Regions from separate parts of the Pseudomonas sp. FP2254 genome, predicted to be linked through region 1. Evidence: predicted binding sites of a transcription regulator. Region 1 holds the regulator's gene; each other region holds the start of a gene.
The links. The regulator sigma-54, encoded in region 1, starts transcription at its own class of promoters, with help from an activator protein. The targets are predictions, from matches to a motif close to ANTGGCATNNANNTTGCTNT.
Positions count from the first base shown of each region.

Region 2: PSH94_RS12910 (circularly permuted type 2 ATP-grasp protein) is a predicted target of sigma-54. The motif match lies at 1,796-1,815, and genes of this name have one in related genera.
Region 3: PSH94_RS17735 (flagellar hook-length control protein FliK) is a predicted target of sigma-54. The motif match lies at 2,272-2,291, and genes of this name have one in related genera.
Region 4: glnK (P-II family nitrogen regulator) is a predicted target of sigma-54. The motif match lies at 1,619-1,638, and genes of this name have one in related genera.

Region 1 covers NZ_CP117444.1:978,305-982,514, forward strand. Annotated here, with positions in the region: gene PSH94_RS04285 (HPr family phosphocarrier protein) at 1-81, opposite strand, end outside; gene rapZ (RNase adapter RapZ) at 98-955, opposite strand; gene ptsN (PTS IIA-like nitrogen regulatory protein PtsN) at 958-1,422, opposite strand; gene hpf (ribosome hibernation-promoting factor, HPF/YfiA family) at 1,433-1,738, opposite strand; gene PSH94_RS04305 (RNA polymerase factor sigma-54) at 1,814-3,307, opposite strand; gene lptB (LPS export ABC transporter ATP-binding protein) at 3,492-4,210, opposite strand, start outside.
Region 2 covers NZ_CP117444.1:2,816,121-2,820,330, forward strand. Annotated here, with positions in the region: gene PSH94_RS12905 (alpha-E domain-containing protein) at 1-208, opposite strand, end outside; gene PSH94_RS12910 (circularly permuted type 2 ATP-grasp protein) at 212-1,621, opposite strand; gene PSH94_RS12915 (hypothetical protein) at 2,016-2,561, shown strand; gene PSH94_RS12920 (hypothetical protein) at 2,644-2,856, shown strand; gene PSH94_RS12925 (hypothetical protein) at 2,868-3,011, shown strand; gene PSH94_RS12930 (sodium:proton antiporter) at 3,008-4,210, opposite strand, start outside.
Region 3 covers NZ_CP117444.1:3,874,441-3,878,650, forward strand. Annotated here, with positions in the region: gene fliL (flagellar basal body-associated protein FliL) at 1-363, opposite strand, end outside; gene PSH94_RS17735 (flagellar hook-length control protein FliK) at 874-2,223, opposite strand; gene PSH94_RS17740 (Hpt domain-containing protein) at 2,327-2,671, opposite strand; gene PSH94_RS17745 (fused response regulator/phosphatase) at 2,702-4,210, opposite strand, start outside.
Region 4 covers NZ_CP117444.1:5,417,933-5,422,142, reverse strand. Annotated here, with positions in the region: gene PSH94_RS25090 (YifB family Mg chelatase-like AAA ATPase) at 1-997, opposite strand, end outside; gene PSH94_RS25085 (accessory factor UbiK family protein) at 1,164-1,424, opposite strand; gene glnK (P-II family nitrogen regulator) at 1,844-2,182, shown strand; gene PSH94_RS25075 (ammonium transporter) at 2,217-3,554, shown strand; gene PSH94_RS25070 (secondary thiamine-phosphate synthase enzyme YjbQ) at 3,765-4,190, shown strand.

The sequences.
Region 1 (4,210 bases):
TCCAGCCACACCGACGAACTTGGCCGAGGCCCGGGCGTGAAGGCCCAATTTGTTGATGATTTCAATTTCACGTGCGGGCATCGCGGGGGTGTTCCTTTCAGCTGAGGTCGCGGTGGCGTACCTGGACATTCTTGAGGGTTTGTTGCAGCACCTGGCCCAGGCGTTCGGTCAGGTAGACGGAACGGTGATGGCCTCCGGTGCAGCCGATGGCGATGGTGACATAGGCGCGGTTGCTTGCAGCGAAGCGCGGCAGCCACTTGAGCAGGTAGCTGGAGATGTCCTGAAACATATCCTGCACATCCGGCTGCGCCGCCAGATAATCGATCACCGGCTGATCCAGGCCTGATTGGTCACGCAGTTCAGGCTTCCAATAAGGATTGGGCAGGCAACGCACATCGAACACCAGGTCGGCGTCTACCGGCATGCCACGCTTGAATCCAAAGGACTCGACTAGAAATGCCGTGCCGGGCTCAGGCTGGTTCAGCAGGCGCAGCTTGATAGCGTCGCGTAGCTGGTACAGGTTGAGGCTAGTGGTATTGATCTTGAGGTCGGCCAGATCGATGATCGGCCCCAACAGCTTCGTTTCGTCCTCAATGGCCTCGGCCAGGGAACGATGCGGGCTGCTGAGCGGGTGGCGACGGCGGGTTTCGGAGAAACGCTTGAGCAGGGTTTCCTCATCCGCATCCAGATACAGCACATCGCAATGTATATGCTTGGCCCGCACTTCTTCCAACAGTTCCGGGAACCGTGAAAGGTGGCTGGGCAGATTGCGGGCATCAATCGATACGGCCACCAGCGGCTGCGCCAGCTCGGTGTGAATCAGCGCGCGCTCCGCCAATTCGGGCAGCAGGCCCGCAGGCAGGTTATCAATGCAGTAGAAACCGCTGTCCTCAAGCACATTGAGGGCGGTGCTCTTACCCGAGCCGGAGCGGCCGCTGACGATGATCAAACGCATGATTACTGCCCGTTTTGCTCATCCAGGACAACCTGATACAGCGCGTCATTGCTGCTGGCGCTGCGGAGTTTGTTACGCACTTCCTTGCGATCGAGCATGCTGGCGATCTGCCGAAGCAGTTCCAGGTGCGCATCGGTAGCGGCTTCCGGGACCAGCAGCACAAACAGCAGGTCGACCGGGGCGCCGTCGATGGCGTCGAAATCGATGGGGGCTTCCAGGTGCAGCAGGGCACTGATGGGATCCGTGCACCCTTTGAGGCGACAGTGGGGTATCGCGATGCCGTTACCAAAGCCGGTGGAACCGAGCTTTTCACGAGCGATGAGAGCCTCGAAGACATCTTGCATTTCGAGGCCCGGCACTTCGCGAGCGATCAGGTTGGCAATTTGTTCGAGGGCTTTTTTCTTGCTGCCGCCCGGCGCGTTCACAAGGGAACGGCCGGGGGTCAGGATGGATTCAAGTCGGATCATGGGGGGAGAGTTAGCGACCTGTGCCTTGGAGCAGGCTCAGATTCTTTTCCTTATGCTTTTTAAGTTGGCGGTCCAGCTTGTCGGTGAGCAAGTCTATCGAGGCATACATGTCTTCATGCTCTGCGTTGGCAACCACTTCGCCACCGGGTATCTGGAGGGTCGCTTCGATTTTCTGCTGAAGCTTGTCGACCTTCATGATGACCTGCACGTTGGTGATCTTGTCGAAATGTCCTTCAAGCTTCCTCAGCTTCTGCTCGACGTAGTCGCGCAGTGGCGGGGTGACTTCTACATGGTGTCCACTGATATTGACTTGCATACAGCTTCTCCTTCGTTGCCAGTGCATAAAGCGACGGGCAAAAATACCCGTCACTGGAACGCTATGGCCCGCCCGTCACATCAAACGCTTACGCTCGCTGGAAGGCGCGATCCCAAGGGACTCGCGGTACTTGGCGACGGTTCGACGGGCGACCTGAATGCCTTGTGCCTCCAGTAAACCAGCGATCTTGCTGTCACTCAACGGCTTTTTCTGATTTTCCGCGGCAACCAGTTTTTTGATGATCGCGCGGATCGCCGTGGACGAGCATTCGCCGCCTTCAGAGGTACTCACGTGGCTGGAGAAAAAGTATTTCAGCTCGTAGATACCCCGTGGGGTATGCATGAATTTCTGTGTGGTCACCCGGGAAATCGTTGACTCGTGCATGCCTACCGCCTCGGCGATGTCATGCAGTACCAGCGGCTTCATCGCTTCGTCGCCATACTCCAGGAAGCCGCGCTGATGTTCGACGATCTGGGTCGCGACTTTCATCAGGGTTTCGTTGCGGCTCTGCAGACTCTTGATGAACCAGCGCGCTTCCTGCAACTGGTTGCGCATGAAGGTGTTGTCGGCGCTGGTGTCGGCGCGGCGCACGAACCCGGCATATTGCGGGTTGACCCGCAGACGCGGCACCGATTCCTGGTTCAGCTCCACCAACCAGCGCTCGTTGTCCTTGCGCACGATGACATCGGGGACCACGTATTCGGCTTCGCTCGACTCGATCTGCGAGCCGGGACGAGGGTTGAGGCTTTGCACCAGCTCGATGACCTGGCGCAGTTCGTCTTCCTTGAGCTTCATGCGGCGCATCAACTGGCTGTAGTCGCGGCTGCCAAGCAGGTCGATGTAGTCGGTGACCAGGCGCTGGGCTTCGACCAGCCAGGGTGTTTTGGCCGGCAGTTGACGCAATTGCAGCAGCAGGCATTCGCTGAGCGTGCGCGCGCCAATACCGGCAGGCTCGAACTGCTGGATGCGGTGCAGGACGGCTTCGATTTCGTCCAGCTCGATATCCAGTTCCGGGTCGAACGCCTCGAGAATCTCCTCGAGACTCTCGTCCAGGTAGCCCTGGTTGTTGATGCAGTCGATCAGGGTTACGGCGATCAGGCGATCGGTGTCCGACATCGGCGCCAGGTTCAACTGCCACAACAGATGGCTTTGCAGGCTCTCTCCGGCGGATGTGCGGGTGGTGAAATCCCACTCGTCGTCGTCACTGCTGGGCAGGCTGCTGGCGCTGGTCTGATAGACGTCCTCCCAGGCGGTGTCCACGGGAAGCTCGTTGGGAATGCGTTCGTTCCATTCGCCTTCCTCCAGGTTGTCCACCGTGGGGGCGGTTTCCTGATAGGAAGGTTCCTGCACGTCGGAATTGGGTTTTTGCTCGATGTTGTCGGCCAATGGGTCTGCATTGTCGAAGTCGTCGCCTTCTTCCTGGCGTTCGAGCATCGGATTGGACTCCAGGGCCTCCTGGATTTCCTGTTGCAGATCCAAGGTCGACAATTGGAGCAGGCGGATGGCCTGTTGCAGCTGCGGTGTCATCGTCAGCTGCTGGCCCATTCTCAGGACTAGCGATGGTTTCATGGCAGGGGCTTAACACCTTATTCGCCGGCGCAATGCGCCATCCACGACAGGGCGCGTGAGCGCCAAACATAAGCAAATTATATGCCTGATATCGGGGGCTTTGCCTAGAGCGCGGTAACAATAAAAAACCGGGGTTTTCATTGACTCCCGCGCACCGTGGCAAACGGCCGTGACACCACGGTGTTTACAGGCGGAATTCGTGACCCAGGTACACTTCCTTGACCAGCTCGTTGGCCAGGATGGTGGCTGAATCGCCTTCGGCAATCAGCTGTCCATCGTTGACGATATAAGCCGTTTCGCAGATATCGAGTGTTTCACGGACGTTGTGGTCGGTGATCAACACGCCAATGCCCTTGGCCTTGAGGTGATGGATGATCTGCTTGATGTCGCCGACCGAAATCGGGTCGACGCCGGCAAACGGCTCGTCCAGCAGGATGAACTTGGGCGCAGTGGCCAATGCCCGAGCGATTTCCACGCGGCGGCGCTCGCCACCGGACAGGCTCATGCCCAGGTTGTCGCGAATATGGTTGATATGGAATTCCTGCAGCAGGCTTTCCAGTTCGGCGCGACGGCCGTCGCGGTCGAGTTCCTTGCGGGTCTCAAGGATCGCCATGATGTTGTCGGCTACCGAGAGTTTGCGGAAGATCGAAGCTTCCTGGGGAAGATAGCCGATACCGGCACGGGCACGGCCGTGCATCGGTTGATGGCTGACATCCAGGTCGTCGATCAGTACGCGCCCTTGGTCGGCCTGGACGAGGCCGACGATCATATAGAAGCAGGTCGTCTTGCCGGCGCCGTTGGGGCCGAGCAAACCGACGATTTGGCCGCTGTCGATCGACAGGCTGACATCGCGCACGACCTGACGGCTTTTATAGGCCTTGGCCAGATGCTGGGCTTTCAGGG
Region 2 (4,210 bases), 1.8 Mb from region 1:
CGGCATCCAGTTGAGTGTGGCGTTCCAGATAGCTGTCCAGCGTGCCGCTGCTGAGCAACGACATGGCCAGTTCGTCCAGGCCGTCGCTGCGCCCGGCCTGGGGCATCAATGACAGCGAATAACTGACTTCGAGCATGCGCGCCAGGTTCTCGGCGCGCTCCAGGTAGCGCGACATCCAGTACAGGTCTGCGGCGGTTCTACTTAACATGATTCAGCCCTCCACCACCCATGTGTCCTTGGTTCCGCCGCCTTGCGACGAGTTGACGATCAACGAACCTTCCTTGAGGGCGACGCGGGTAAGCCCGCCCGGCACCAGGCGAGTCTCCTTGCCGGACAGCACGAACGGCCGCAGGTCGATATGCCTGGGAGCGATGCCATTTTCGACAAAGGTCGGGCAGGTCGACAGGCTCAGGGTCGGTTGGGCGATGTAAGCATGCGGGCGAGCCTTGATGCGCTGGCGGAAATCCTCGATCTCAGCAGCGGTGGACGCCGGGCCGACCAGCATGCCGTAGCCGCCGGAGCCCTGGGTCTCCTTGACCACCAGTTGCTCAAGGTTGGCCAGCACGTGGGACAGCTCCGCCGGTTTGCGGCACTGAAAGGTCGGCACGTTCTGCAGCACCGGTTCTTCTTCCAGGTAAAAACGGATCATGTCGGGCACATACGGGTAGATAGACTTGTCATCGGCAACGCCGGTACCGATAGCATTGGCGAGCACCACATTACCGGCGCAATAGGCCGCAACCAGGCCAGGTACGCCGAGCATTGATTCGGGGTTGAACGCCTGCGGGTCGAGGAACGCATCGTCGATGCGTCGGTAGATCACGTCGACAGCCTTGGGCCCGTCGGTGGTGCGCATGAACACCTTGAGGTCATGCACGAACAAGTCGGCGCCTTCTACCAGCTCAACCCCCATTTCCCGCGCGAGAAAGGCATGTTCGAAAAACGCGCTGTTGAAGCGGCCAGGGGTGAGCACCACCACGTTGGGGTTGTCCAGGCGGCTGGAACTCTTGAGGGTCTTGAGCAAAAGGTTGGGGTAATGATCCACCGGGGCGATACGTTGCCTGGCGAACACTTCCGGGAACAACCGCATCATCATCTTGCGGTCTTCGAGCATGTAGCTCACGCCGCTGGGCGTGCGCAGGTTGTCTTCCAGCACGTAATAAGTGCCATCGCCATCGCGAACCAGGTCGACACCGGAGATGTGCGAGTAGATATCGCGGTGCAGGTCCAGGCCGACCATCGCCTTCTGGTAACCCTCGTTGCCCAGTACCTGCTCCGCCGGAATAATACCGGCCTTGATGATGCGCTGATCGTGGTAGATATCGGCGAGAAACAGGTTCAGCGCATTGACGCGCTGGATACACCCGCGTTCGATCATGCTCCACTCAACCGCGGGAATGCTGCGGGGGATGATGTCGAAGGGGATCAGGCGCTCGGTGTCCTGCTCGTCGCCGTACAGAGTGAACGTGATCCCGGCGCGGTGAAACAGCAGATCGGCTTCACGACGACGCTGGGCCAGCAGTTCCGGCGGCGTATTGGCCAGCCAGCGGGAGAAATCCTGATAGTGCGCACGGCACACGCCGTTTGCATCATTCATTTCATCAAAGAAAGATCGAGCCATTCCAGTACCTTGTCAGTGCCCGTGGCTAAGCAAGCGGCACTGCCGTTTTAAAAAACGCATGTTTTTATGAGCCCGTGGCGTACAGCGGCAGCGGGCCTGGACCTTACTTTCCGAGGATGTAGGCTCTGGGTGGGGTAGTTACCAATGCTCCTGTTTGCAAACAGATGAATCCATAAAGCAATGCCTGTGCCGAAACCCCTCTGTCCGCCTGCCGCCCGCCCCGTAGTGAGCGAGCTTGATAGCGTCGAAGCCCCCCATCCACCCACCCACACCCCAACTCGGTGCAAGCCGACTCACCCGAAAAAAACGCGCACCACTCCAGTGCACAACAAACTTGAACTCCCTACCCACCCCTTTCGTCTAACTAGGCCTATACACCCCGTGGACCACCCCCGTGCCCAGAATTATCTCCCCCGATACCCCGGAAACGGCGTTGACCGACCACAGCGAACACAACGCCAAGATCTTCGGCTCGCCCAAGGACCGCCTGGACTTCTACCGTCGCGAGATCCAGTACGAAACGTCCATCCTGGCCAACCGTACCGACGCCTACCTCACCGCCCAATCGTTCCTGGTCATCGCCTTCGTGTCCGGCATGGGCAATCTCAACCCCGAGTGGGGCAAGCTGTTCACCCTGATCGTGCCGCTGTTCCTGGCACTGCTGGGCATCCTCAGCTCGCTCAATGCCTGGCCAGGCATTCGCGCCGCGTACGACATCATCGATCACTGGCACTTCAAGCAGAGCCAATTGCTGCACAGCGAGCCGGTAATGGGCCTGGCCTATGACGAGTCGCCGCTGTTTTCCGAGCGCGAGTCTTCCCATAAGGGCTATCGCAAATCCCTGCTGTTTTCCGTGCGGACACCTTGGATTTTCATGGTGTTCTGGATTCTGCTGGGGGCCTATGCGTTCTACATCCAAGTGGATAACCCTGGCTCGTAAGCAATTTGAACTTCAACGCCGCTCACGGAACCTTAGCTTTACGCAGCACGTGATTTTCCTGATAACTGCGAAGAGGTGAGCCATGAGTGACAGCAACGATCCCCAAGTCAGCGGCCGTAACGATCCCGCCATCGACGGTGGCGAACCCGCCCCGGCCACGGGTGCCGACGCGCCCAAAGACACCGATGCTCCCACCGATCCGAAGGCCAGGGACAACGACTTCAGCCCCGACTTCAAGCCGGAACCTGAGCACAAGCCCGACACCGACGCCGATATCGATACTCAGGGCGGCTAAAGGAGACAGTCATGTCAAAAGAACTGGAAGAAGAACTCAACGATCCAGGCAATGAAGATCCCGGCTCACTGATGGACGACGCCGAGGTGCCTTTGAACGATCTGGACGATGCCGCCGACGTCGGCAACACCGAACTGACGGACCCTGCGCCTTAAGCCCGCGCAGGGTTTTTTCGTTCATACCAGGCCAGCATGGGCTGGGTACTCAGCCCATGAACCACGATGCTCAATGCAATGACCGAGACTGTCAGGTTTACCGCCACCGCGCTGCTCGTACCCACCAACCCATGGTTGAGCGCATAGAACAGGTAGTAAATACTGCCGATCCCGCGGATCCCGAACCAGCCCATCAGGCCTCGCTGGCGCACATCGATCAGCCGGCCCCACGGCATCGCCAGTACGCTCAGTGGCCGCACCACACAAAACAGCAGCGCCGCCACCGGCAGTGCGCGCCAATCCCAGTGACTGATCAGCACGATCCCGAGCAGGGTCACCAGAAAGACTTCCATCGAACGTTCCACCAGGCTTCCGAAGGACAGCATGTCGCCCATCATCACGCCTGCGGCGATCTGCGTTTCCTCAAGCTCCGTGACGTCGCCCTGCAGGGCCCGCTCAGGCTCTACTTCCAGATGGCCCACCACCGGCAGAGCCAGGTGCTCCGAGGGCGTCGATGAATTGCCCGTGGACCTGAATTCAGCCTGGCGCAGGCCCAGCCCCGCCGCGAATACCGACAGGAAACCGTAGCCACCGACGGCCTCGGCCGCCACGTACGCCAAGGCAATCAGCGCCAGCGTCAGGTAGTCGTTGGGTGAAAGTGTGCTGTCTGAATGGGTGATACGCAGCCACAGGGTCACGCGGCCGATGCCCCGGCCCATCCAATAGCCGATCAGCAACCCGCTCGGCACGGCCCACAGCAAATTCTTCATCAGCCAGCCGCCGAGCCAGTCGCCTTCGAACCCGCCGTGCTGCATGAACATCAGCGCGAAGATCACAAACGGAAACGCCGTGCCATCGTTCAAACCCGCCTCGCCGGACAGGCCAAAGCGCAGCGCGTCATAGTCCTGTGCATCGTTCACCTGGACCAGCCCCGCCAATACCGGATCGGTCGGCGCAAGAATGGCGCCCACCAGCAGGGACACGCCCCAGGACAGATCGAACAGATAATGCAGCCCCAGGCACACGCCGAGGATAGTTAGCAGCATCACCGGACCCGCCATGCCAAAGGCGACGCGCCAGGTGCGATGTTTGAGCGGCAGGCGCAGCTTCAGGCCGCTGACGAACAGAGAGAACAGCACCGCGACTTCGGTCAGGTGCTCCATCCAGCGCGCAGAGCCTTTGATATCCAGGTCCAGCAG
Region 3 (4,210 bases), 2.7 Mb from region 1:
CTGGCTGGAGAACAGCATCACCAGGTTATTGCGGATCACCGGCATGTGCACCTTGAGGGCATCCAGGTCCGATTGGTTGCGCGCCAGCAAGGTGATGCTCACCTGCAGGTAACGCTGACGGCCGTTCTGATTGAAGTTGGCGACAAACGCCGGAAGCATCGGCTCGAAGATTGCCGGTTGCTTGACGTTGGTAGCGGTTTCGGCGGCGGGAGCCGGTTTGCTGGCACTGCTGTGCATGATGTACCAGGTGCCGCCCACCGACGCGCCAATGGCCAGGAGCAGGCCCACGACTATCAACAGAATAAGCTTGAGCTTACCTTTGCCCGCGGGTGGTTTTGCTGCTGCGTCTTCGCTCTTCGCCATGCCAATAATCCGTCACTATTCGGGGATTCATAGATCTACGGGAAGGCAAGAGCAAGTGTTATGCCAGAGTTGTCTGGCTGAACACAGACAAAGGAACACCACAAATCAAGTGTGGGAGGGGGCTTGCCCCCCAATAGCGGTGTATCAGCCAACCGATGTATGAACTGACACATCCTCATCGGGGGCAAGCCCCCTCCCACATTGTGATCTGGTTTCGTCAGTGGGTAATTAAGTTGGAATGCGATTCGAGTGGGAGGGGGCTTGCCCCCGATGAGCATGGGTATCTACACAGACCTTAAAGGCTGACACATAACTCTGTAGTGAGCGGGCTTGCCCCGCGCCGGGCTGCGAAGCGGCCCCAAACCCAGGCACCTCGGAGTGTCAGCTGAAACCACATCGCCTGGAATAGGGCCGCTTCGCAGCCCAGCGCGGGGCAAGCCCGCTCACCACATCAAAGCCAGCTCACCACAGCAAGCCCCCTCCCCCATTTTGTCCTATGCCATACCTACATCAGGCGTAGTAATCGACGGCGCTGGAGCCGATCACCGTTGAAGTCACGGGCGCCACTGCTTCGGCCACATCAATGTGGCTGCCGTTGTCACCGCTGTCGCCGCCCCGCCCGCTGCGGCTAACGCCCCCCGTCTGCGCCTGTTGTTGCTGCTGTTCCTGACCACGGGATTGGTCGGACACGTTCACATCCACCTGCCCCATGCCTTGCTGGGCGAACATTTCACGCAGGCGGCCGGACTGGCTTTCCAACGCTTCACGCACCACCGGGTGGGCACTCATGAAGTTGACCTGGGCCTGCTGGTCGGCGGTCATGTTGACCTTGATATCCAGGCGCCCGAGTTCGGCCGGCTGCAACTGGATTTCCGCCGACTTGAGGTTGGCGCTCGACAGGTACATCACGCGGTTGACGATCTCATCGGTCCAGCCGCTCTGGTGCATGGCCAGCGGCGCATTCGCGACGGGCGGCAAAGCGTTGGCGGTTTTCGGCGTGGCGGCCTGGGTCAGGGCGGCCAGGCGGTTGGCGAAGTCATCGACACGCGTGTCGCTGCCGGCGCTCTTGAGGTCCTTGAGGCCGTCGTCGATCAAACCGCCAAAGGCCTTGTCGCCCCCTTGGTCGGTGCTGTCCTTGGTAGCCTGCTGGTCGACCAGGGTGGCCAGGCCGGCAGCGAAATTCTGCGCGGCGGTCGGTTGGTCCAGGGTCGGCGTCGACGCATTTTTGGCTGGCGCCTGGCTGCTGGCCGACACATGACCGCCCTGCTCCATGGCCAGGCGCACGGCCGGCATTGCATCCAGCGGGTCGGCCGCAGGGTCGAACGCGGGATTGGCCTCTTCGCTCGCGGCCACCGGCACCGGCGGCGCGGCAACCAACGGCTGGGCGTGATCATCCGGCGTGTCGGCGACTGGTGTCGGGGCTTCCACCGGCACCGGCACGGCGACCGGGGTGACGGCCGCGATCAGCGCCGGGTCGACCACCGGGTCGGCCGGGAGCTGCTGCACCAGGGCCGGATCAACCGGGGCATCATCGTCCGAACCGACGCTGTCGTCCGCCTTGGCCGCAGGCGGGCCGGCAGGCAAAGGATTGCCGCTATCGGCAACCGCCGGTGCCTTGGCGGCAGGCTTGTCACTCCCGGCAGCCGGCTTGGCGCTGCCATCGACGGGCTTGTCGCGGCTGGGTCTGGTGGAGTTGTCGTCGCCTTTGGACGCAGGCTTTGAACCCTGGCTGGCGAACACTTGAGCGAAGCCAGGGCCCTTGTCCCGTGGCTCCGCAGCCACCGCCGGTAGATTGGCGGAGGGCGCTTGAGGCTTGGCCGCGGGGGCAGCCTGAAGAAGCGAATTCGGGGCGACTGGCATGGTAAAGGTCTCCACTGCATGGGGATCGGGGATGCAGTATGAGGAGATAGAGCAAGAGTCGGGCCAGGTTTGGTTTCGGCTGGGCGAGGGTTGGTTGCCACCGTCACATCTGGAAGCGCTGACGCTCCGACTCGTACAGCGGCTTGACCAACGCAAACTCAAGATCGATCTGATCCACCAGTGCCTCCAGATCGCCGGCCGCCTCGGCGGATTCGGCCTCCAAGCGCTGACACAAGTGCGCCAAGCGCACCGCTCCGAGGTTGCCGCTGCTGCCTTTGAAACTATGGGCAATACGCCCCAGCGCCTTCGCGTCGCCCCGAGACTGGCGCAATGCTTCGATGCGTTTTTGCGAATCGTCAAGAAAAGTATCGAGCAACTTGGGGTACTCGCTTTCCATGACTTCCTGCAAACCCGACAACACTACCGGGTCCAGATGAACATCAACCACTTGCTCGCTCCTTGATCAAGAATCGGCGGATTATGCCAGAGCCTCCCACGAAAACTCCACGCACACACACCGCCCGCCGTCGGACCAACGCACGTCATGACTGAGCCGACGTACCAGGCTCAAGCCGCGACCGGACAGACGGTCGATATCCAAGGGCTGCGCCAACACCTTGTCCACATCAAATCCCGGCCCGCTGTCCTCGATGCGCAGGGTCATCGTGCCGCCGGCGTCGGTAGGCACCACTTGTACCTGCACTCGCACGTAACCGCTGTTCAACTCGGCCAATCGTTCGTTGCGCCGGCGATAGTACTCGGCAAACCCCTGGGCATCGCGTTTGAGCCGTGAGTCCAGGCCCAGCACGCCATGTTCCAGCGCGTTGGAGTACAACTCGGCCATCACGCTGTAGAGTGCGCCGCTCTGCGCGCGCAGGCCATGGATCTCCAGCAGCAATTGCAACAGGTAGGGCAGCGGGTTGTAGCGCTTGAGGGTCTCGGCGCGGAACTCGAAATTCACCGACCAGTCCAGCGGGCACGACTGGCCGCTGTCGGCATACAGCGGCCCACTCGCACGCAACGCCGGGCCGGACTGCAAGGTGATCTCCACCATGCTCACGTCATCGCGCGCCTCCCCGCGAAATGCCGCCAGGGCCTGCTCGACATCTTCGAACAAGCGATCAGGCTCGCGGTTGGCAGCGAACACCTGCTGCAAGCGCTCGACCCCGAACAACTGGTTATTCGCGTCGGCGGTCTCCAGCACGCCGTCGGACAACAGAAACACACGATCCCCCAACGCCATGGGCCAGACTTCAGTGCAGTCATTGAACAGCTCGGCCGACAGCACACCCAACGGCAAGTGCCGCGATGCCAGCGATGTGCGTTTGCCTGTGGCGACCTGATGCACATAGCCCTCGGGCATGCCGCCGTTCCATACCTCCACCACATGGCGATCGGTGCTCAGGCACAACAAAGTGGCGCAACAGAACATGTCCACCGGCAGGATGCGTTTGAGCTTGGCGTTCATCTCGCGCAGGATCTGCGCCAGGCCATAGCCCTTGGCGGTCATGCCGTAGAACACGTCCGCCAGGGGCATGGCCCCCACCGCCGCCGGCAAGCCGTGGCCGGTGAAATCCCCCAGCAGCACATGCATATCGCCCGACGGCGTGTAGGCCGCCAATAACAGATCGCCATTGAACAGCGCGTAAGGCGACTGCAGGTAGCGGATATTCGGCGCGGCGTTGATACAGCCGGAGTGGGCGACCTTGTCGAACACCGCCTTGGCCACCCGCTGCTCGTGCAACAGGTGGTCATTGTGCTTGGCGATCAGGTCGCGCTGCTGCAGCACCGTGGCCTGCAACCGACGCAGGCGGTCCATGGCGTTGATTTTTGCGCCCAGGATCAGCGGGTTGTAGGGCTTGGGCAGGAAGTCATCGCCACCCGCGTCCAGACACTCGGCCAGGTCGGCGCTGTCGCTCAGGGAGGTGAGGAAGATGATCGGCACCAGGGCTTCCCCCGACAGCTGCTTGATCCAGCGCGCAGCGGC
Region 4 (4,210 bases), 1.2 Mb from region 1:
TCACTCGGTCGCGCGCGCGGGAAATCACGATATGCCCTGACTCCAGCGGCTCACGCAAAACCTCCAGCACCTTGCGATCAAATTCCGGCAGCTCATCCAGAAACAACACGCCGTGATGCGCCAGGGTAATTTCCCCCGGCTGGGGTTTTGAGCCGCCGCCCACCAAGGCCGGCCCGGAGGCTGAGTGGTGCGGTTGGCGAAACGGTCGATGGGGCCAATGGCTCAGCGGCGCCAGGCTGACCACCGATTGAATCGCCGCGACCTCCAGTGCTTCCTGCTCGCTCAAAGGCGGCAGCAGGCCGGGCAGGCGGCTGGCGAGCAAGGTCTTGCCGGTGCCCGGCGGGCCGCTCAGCAGCAGGTTGTGTGCGCCGGCCGCGGCGATCAGCAACGCCCGCTTGGCCGTCATCTGGCCCTGCACTTCGCTCAGGTTCGGGTACGGTTTGCTCAGGTACAGCAAACCGTCGGATGTGTAGGGCTCAATCGGCGCGTGCCCATTGAGGTGCGCCACGACCTGCAGCAAGTGATCCACTGCAATCACTTTCAAGCCCGATGCCAGGCATGCTTCCTCCGCATTCGCGCGCGGCACTATCACAGTGCGCCCGGCCTTGCGCGCAGCCAGCGCCGCCGGCAACACGCCTTTGACGGCGCGTACCTCGCCGGACAGCGCCAATTCGCCCAGGCATTCCACGTCGTCGAGCATCAACGTCGGCACCTGCACACTCGCGGCCAGGATGCCTAGGGCAATCGCCAGATCAAAACGCCCGCCATCCTTGGGCAGGTCGGCGGGCGCGAGGTTGAGGGTGATGCGGCGGGCCGGGTATTGCAGCGCGGAGTTGAGAATGGCGCTGCGCACGCGGTCCTTGCTTTCTTTGACTGCGGTTTCGGGCAAGCCCACCAGAGTCAGGGACGGCAGGCCGTTGGCCATGTGCACTTCGACGGTGACGGCGGGGGCTTCGACACCGATTTGGGCGCGGCTGTGGACGATGGCCAGTGACATGCTCGTTCCTTGAAAAATGAGGGCCGCTTCCTGCGGTTTTTCAAGGGTAGACGAGGCAAGTCAGCGCGGGGCGGGGAGGTTTTACAGAACGTATCTTGGGCGTGGCGACGTGAGCCTGCTCGCGAAGATCTGCGCGAACAAGCTCGCTTGTGCAAAGGAGTGTGGGTTATTTCTGGTCAGGCGTCAGCCGCGCTTCCAGCTCCGCCACCTTCGCCTCCAGGCTCTCCAGCCGTGCCCGCGTGCGGGCGAGCACGACCATCTGGCTGTCGAATTCTTCACGGCTGACCAGGTCGAGCTTGCTGAAACCGCTTTGCAGCAAGGCCTTGAACTGGCTTTCGATTTCATTGCGGGGCAGCGGAGTTTCGCCGCTGAACAGGCGAGAGGCGTGGCCGCTCAGGGCATCGAGGAAATCTTTGGGCGCGAGCATGGGAAATATTCCGGAAAACAGTTGGCGGGCAGTGTATCACGCACCGTCTATAGTCTTTTTCACGGCCTTGGGCGCACGCTTTTCGCGCAGGGCTCCGGCGGGCTGCGCACCGTTTTTGTGCGCGTCAGGCTCGCCACATCGCCCCGCAGGTGGGCATAAGTGAGCAAAGGATTGATTTCAGTGAGTTTCACGGAGCTGGCAAGGTTTCTGCTTAGACGATCATGACCCATGCACTGATGCAGTCGCTGTGACGAATGCAGTGCGCCGATGGATCAGGGGTACAGGTTTGTCACCAGTGGTTAGCTGGCGTCGCAACGGCATGCCGAGGCGACGACGCGTTACAAAGCCAGGCACTGCGCTTAGACTTGAGACGGGTTTGTTTTCCTGGGGCAAGTCCACCAATTCGGGAGAGAGTTTTCATGAAGCTAGTCACTGCCATCATCAAGCCGTTCAAGTTGGACGATGTACGCGAGTCGTTGTCCGAGATCGGCGTGCAGGGCATTACCGTTACTGAGGTCAAAGGCTTCGGTCGGCAGAAGGGTCACACCGAGCTGTATCGCGGCGCGGAATATGTAGTGGATTTCCTGCCGAAGGTGAAGATTGATGTCGCCATTGACGACAAGGATCTTGACCGGGTTATCGAGGCGATAACCAAGGCTGCCAACACCGGCAAGATCGGTGACGGCAAGATCTTTGTGGTCAATCTGGAACAGGCTATTCGCATCCGTACCGGCGAAACCGATACCGACGCAATCTAAGCCGCTAAACCCCAACGCCCCAGGAGAAAACAATATGACTCTGCGTAAATTCGCAGGGCTCGGAGCCCTGTTGTCCATCGTAATGCCAAGCCTGGCCATGGCGGCAGACGAAGTGGCTGCTCCAGTCCTCAACTCCGGCGACACGGCGTGGATGCTCACATCCACCGCGCTGGTGCTGTTCATGACCATCCCTGGCCTGGCGCTGTTCTACGGCGGCATGGTTCGCTCCAAAAATATTCTTTCAGTGATGATGCAATGCTTCGCCATCACTGGCCTGATCAGCATTCTGTGGGTTATCTACGGTTACAGCATCGCGTTCGATACCACCGGTATGGAACAGGGCGTGGTCAACTTCAATTCCTTCGTCGGCGGCATGGGCAAGGCGTTCCTGGCCGGTGTCACCCCAGCCAGCATTACCGGCCCGGCGGCACTGTTCCCTGAGGCGGTGTTCATCACCTTCCAGATGACCTTCGCGATCATCACACCGGCGCTGATCGTCGGCGCGTTTGCTGAGCGTATGAAGTTCTCCGCCATGCTGATCTTCATGGCCATCTGGTTCACTCTGGTCTACGCACCGATCGCACACATGGTGTGGAGCGGCAACGGCGGCCTGCTGTGGGACTGGGGCGTGCTGGACTTCGCCGGTGGCACCGTGGTGCACATCAACGCCGGTGTGGCTGGCCTGGTGGCGTGCATCGTGCTCGGCAAGCGTAAAGGTTACCCAACCACGCCGATGGCGCCGCACAACCTGGGTTACACCCTGATCGGCGCGGCCATGCTGTGGATTGGTTGGTTTGGTTTCAACGCAGGTTCCGCGGCGGCCGCCAACGGTACCGCCGGCATGGCGATGCTGGTCACTCAGATCGCTACCGCTGCCGCAGCACTGGGCTGGATGTTCGCCGAGTGGATCACCCACGGTAAACCGAGCGCACTGGGCATCGCCTCGGGCGTGGTGGCGGGCCTGGTTGCCGTCACCCCGGCTGCAGGCACCGTGGGCCCGATGGGCGCCCTGGTGATCGGCCTGGTGGCCGGTGTGATCTGCTTCTTCTGCGCCACCAGCCTCAAGCGCAAGCTGGGCTATGACGACTCCCTGGACGCGTTCGGGGTGCACGGTATCGGCGGTATCGTCGGCGCGATCCTTACCGGTGTGTTCGCAGCGCCTGCATGGGGCGGCTTCGGTACCGTGACGGACGTAGCGGCACAGGTCTGGATCCAGTGCAAAGGCGTGGGCTTCACCGTGATCTACACGGCGATCGTCACCTACGTCATCCTCAAGGTGCTGGATATGGTCATGGGGCTGCGCGTTACCGAAGAGGAAGAAGCGGTCGGCCTCGATCTGGCGCAACACAACGAGCGCGGCTACAACTTGTAAGTACGCGAAAAAAAGATGCCCGGCTTGCCGGGCATTTTTTTGCCTGGCGTTTGTCAGTCATACAGGCTCCGGCGGTTTTTGCGTCATGTTTGCGTCGGGACGTATAGAGCATTTTTCAGCATGCGAATGTCTTACAGGCATGTAGGCGTATTCGACACTTTGTTTTTTCCCAGAGCGCGCTAGAATGCGCGCCGATGGGCGGAGAACTGTATGTGGCAACAGACCCTGATTACCCTGCGGGCCAAGCCCCGGGGCTTTCACCTGGTGACCGACGAGTTGCTTGCCGGCTTGCCTGAATTAAAGGCGTGTCGCGTAGGACTGTTGCACCTGTGGTTGCAGCACACTTCGGCCTCGTTGACCGTCAACGAGAACGCCGACCCGGCGGTTCGCCGTGACTTCGAACGGTTTTTCAACCTGCTGGTGCCGAAAGGCCGCGCAGGGTTTGAGCACAACGACGAAGGTCCGGACGATCTGCCGGCGCACTTCAAGGCCAGTCTCCTGGGCTGTCAGCTGAGTTTGCCGGTGAAGGCCGGCCGTTTGGCGATCGGGACGTGGCAGGGCGTTTACCTGGGCGAGCACCGTGATCATGGCGGTGCTCGCAAAGTCCTCGCCACCCTGCAGGGTGATGAGGCGTAAGCCACTGGTAATCCAGTGGA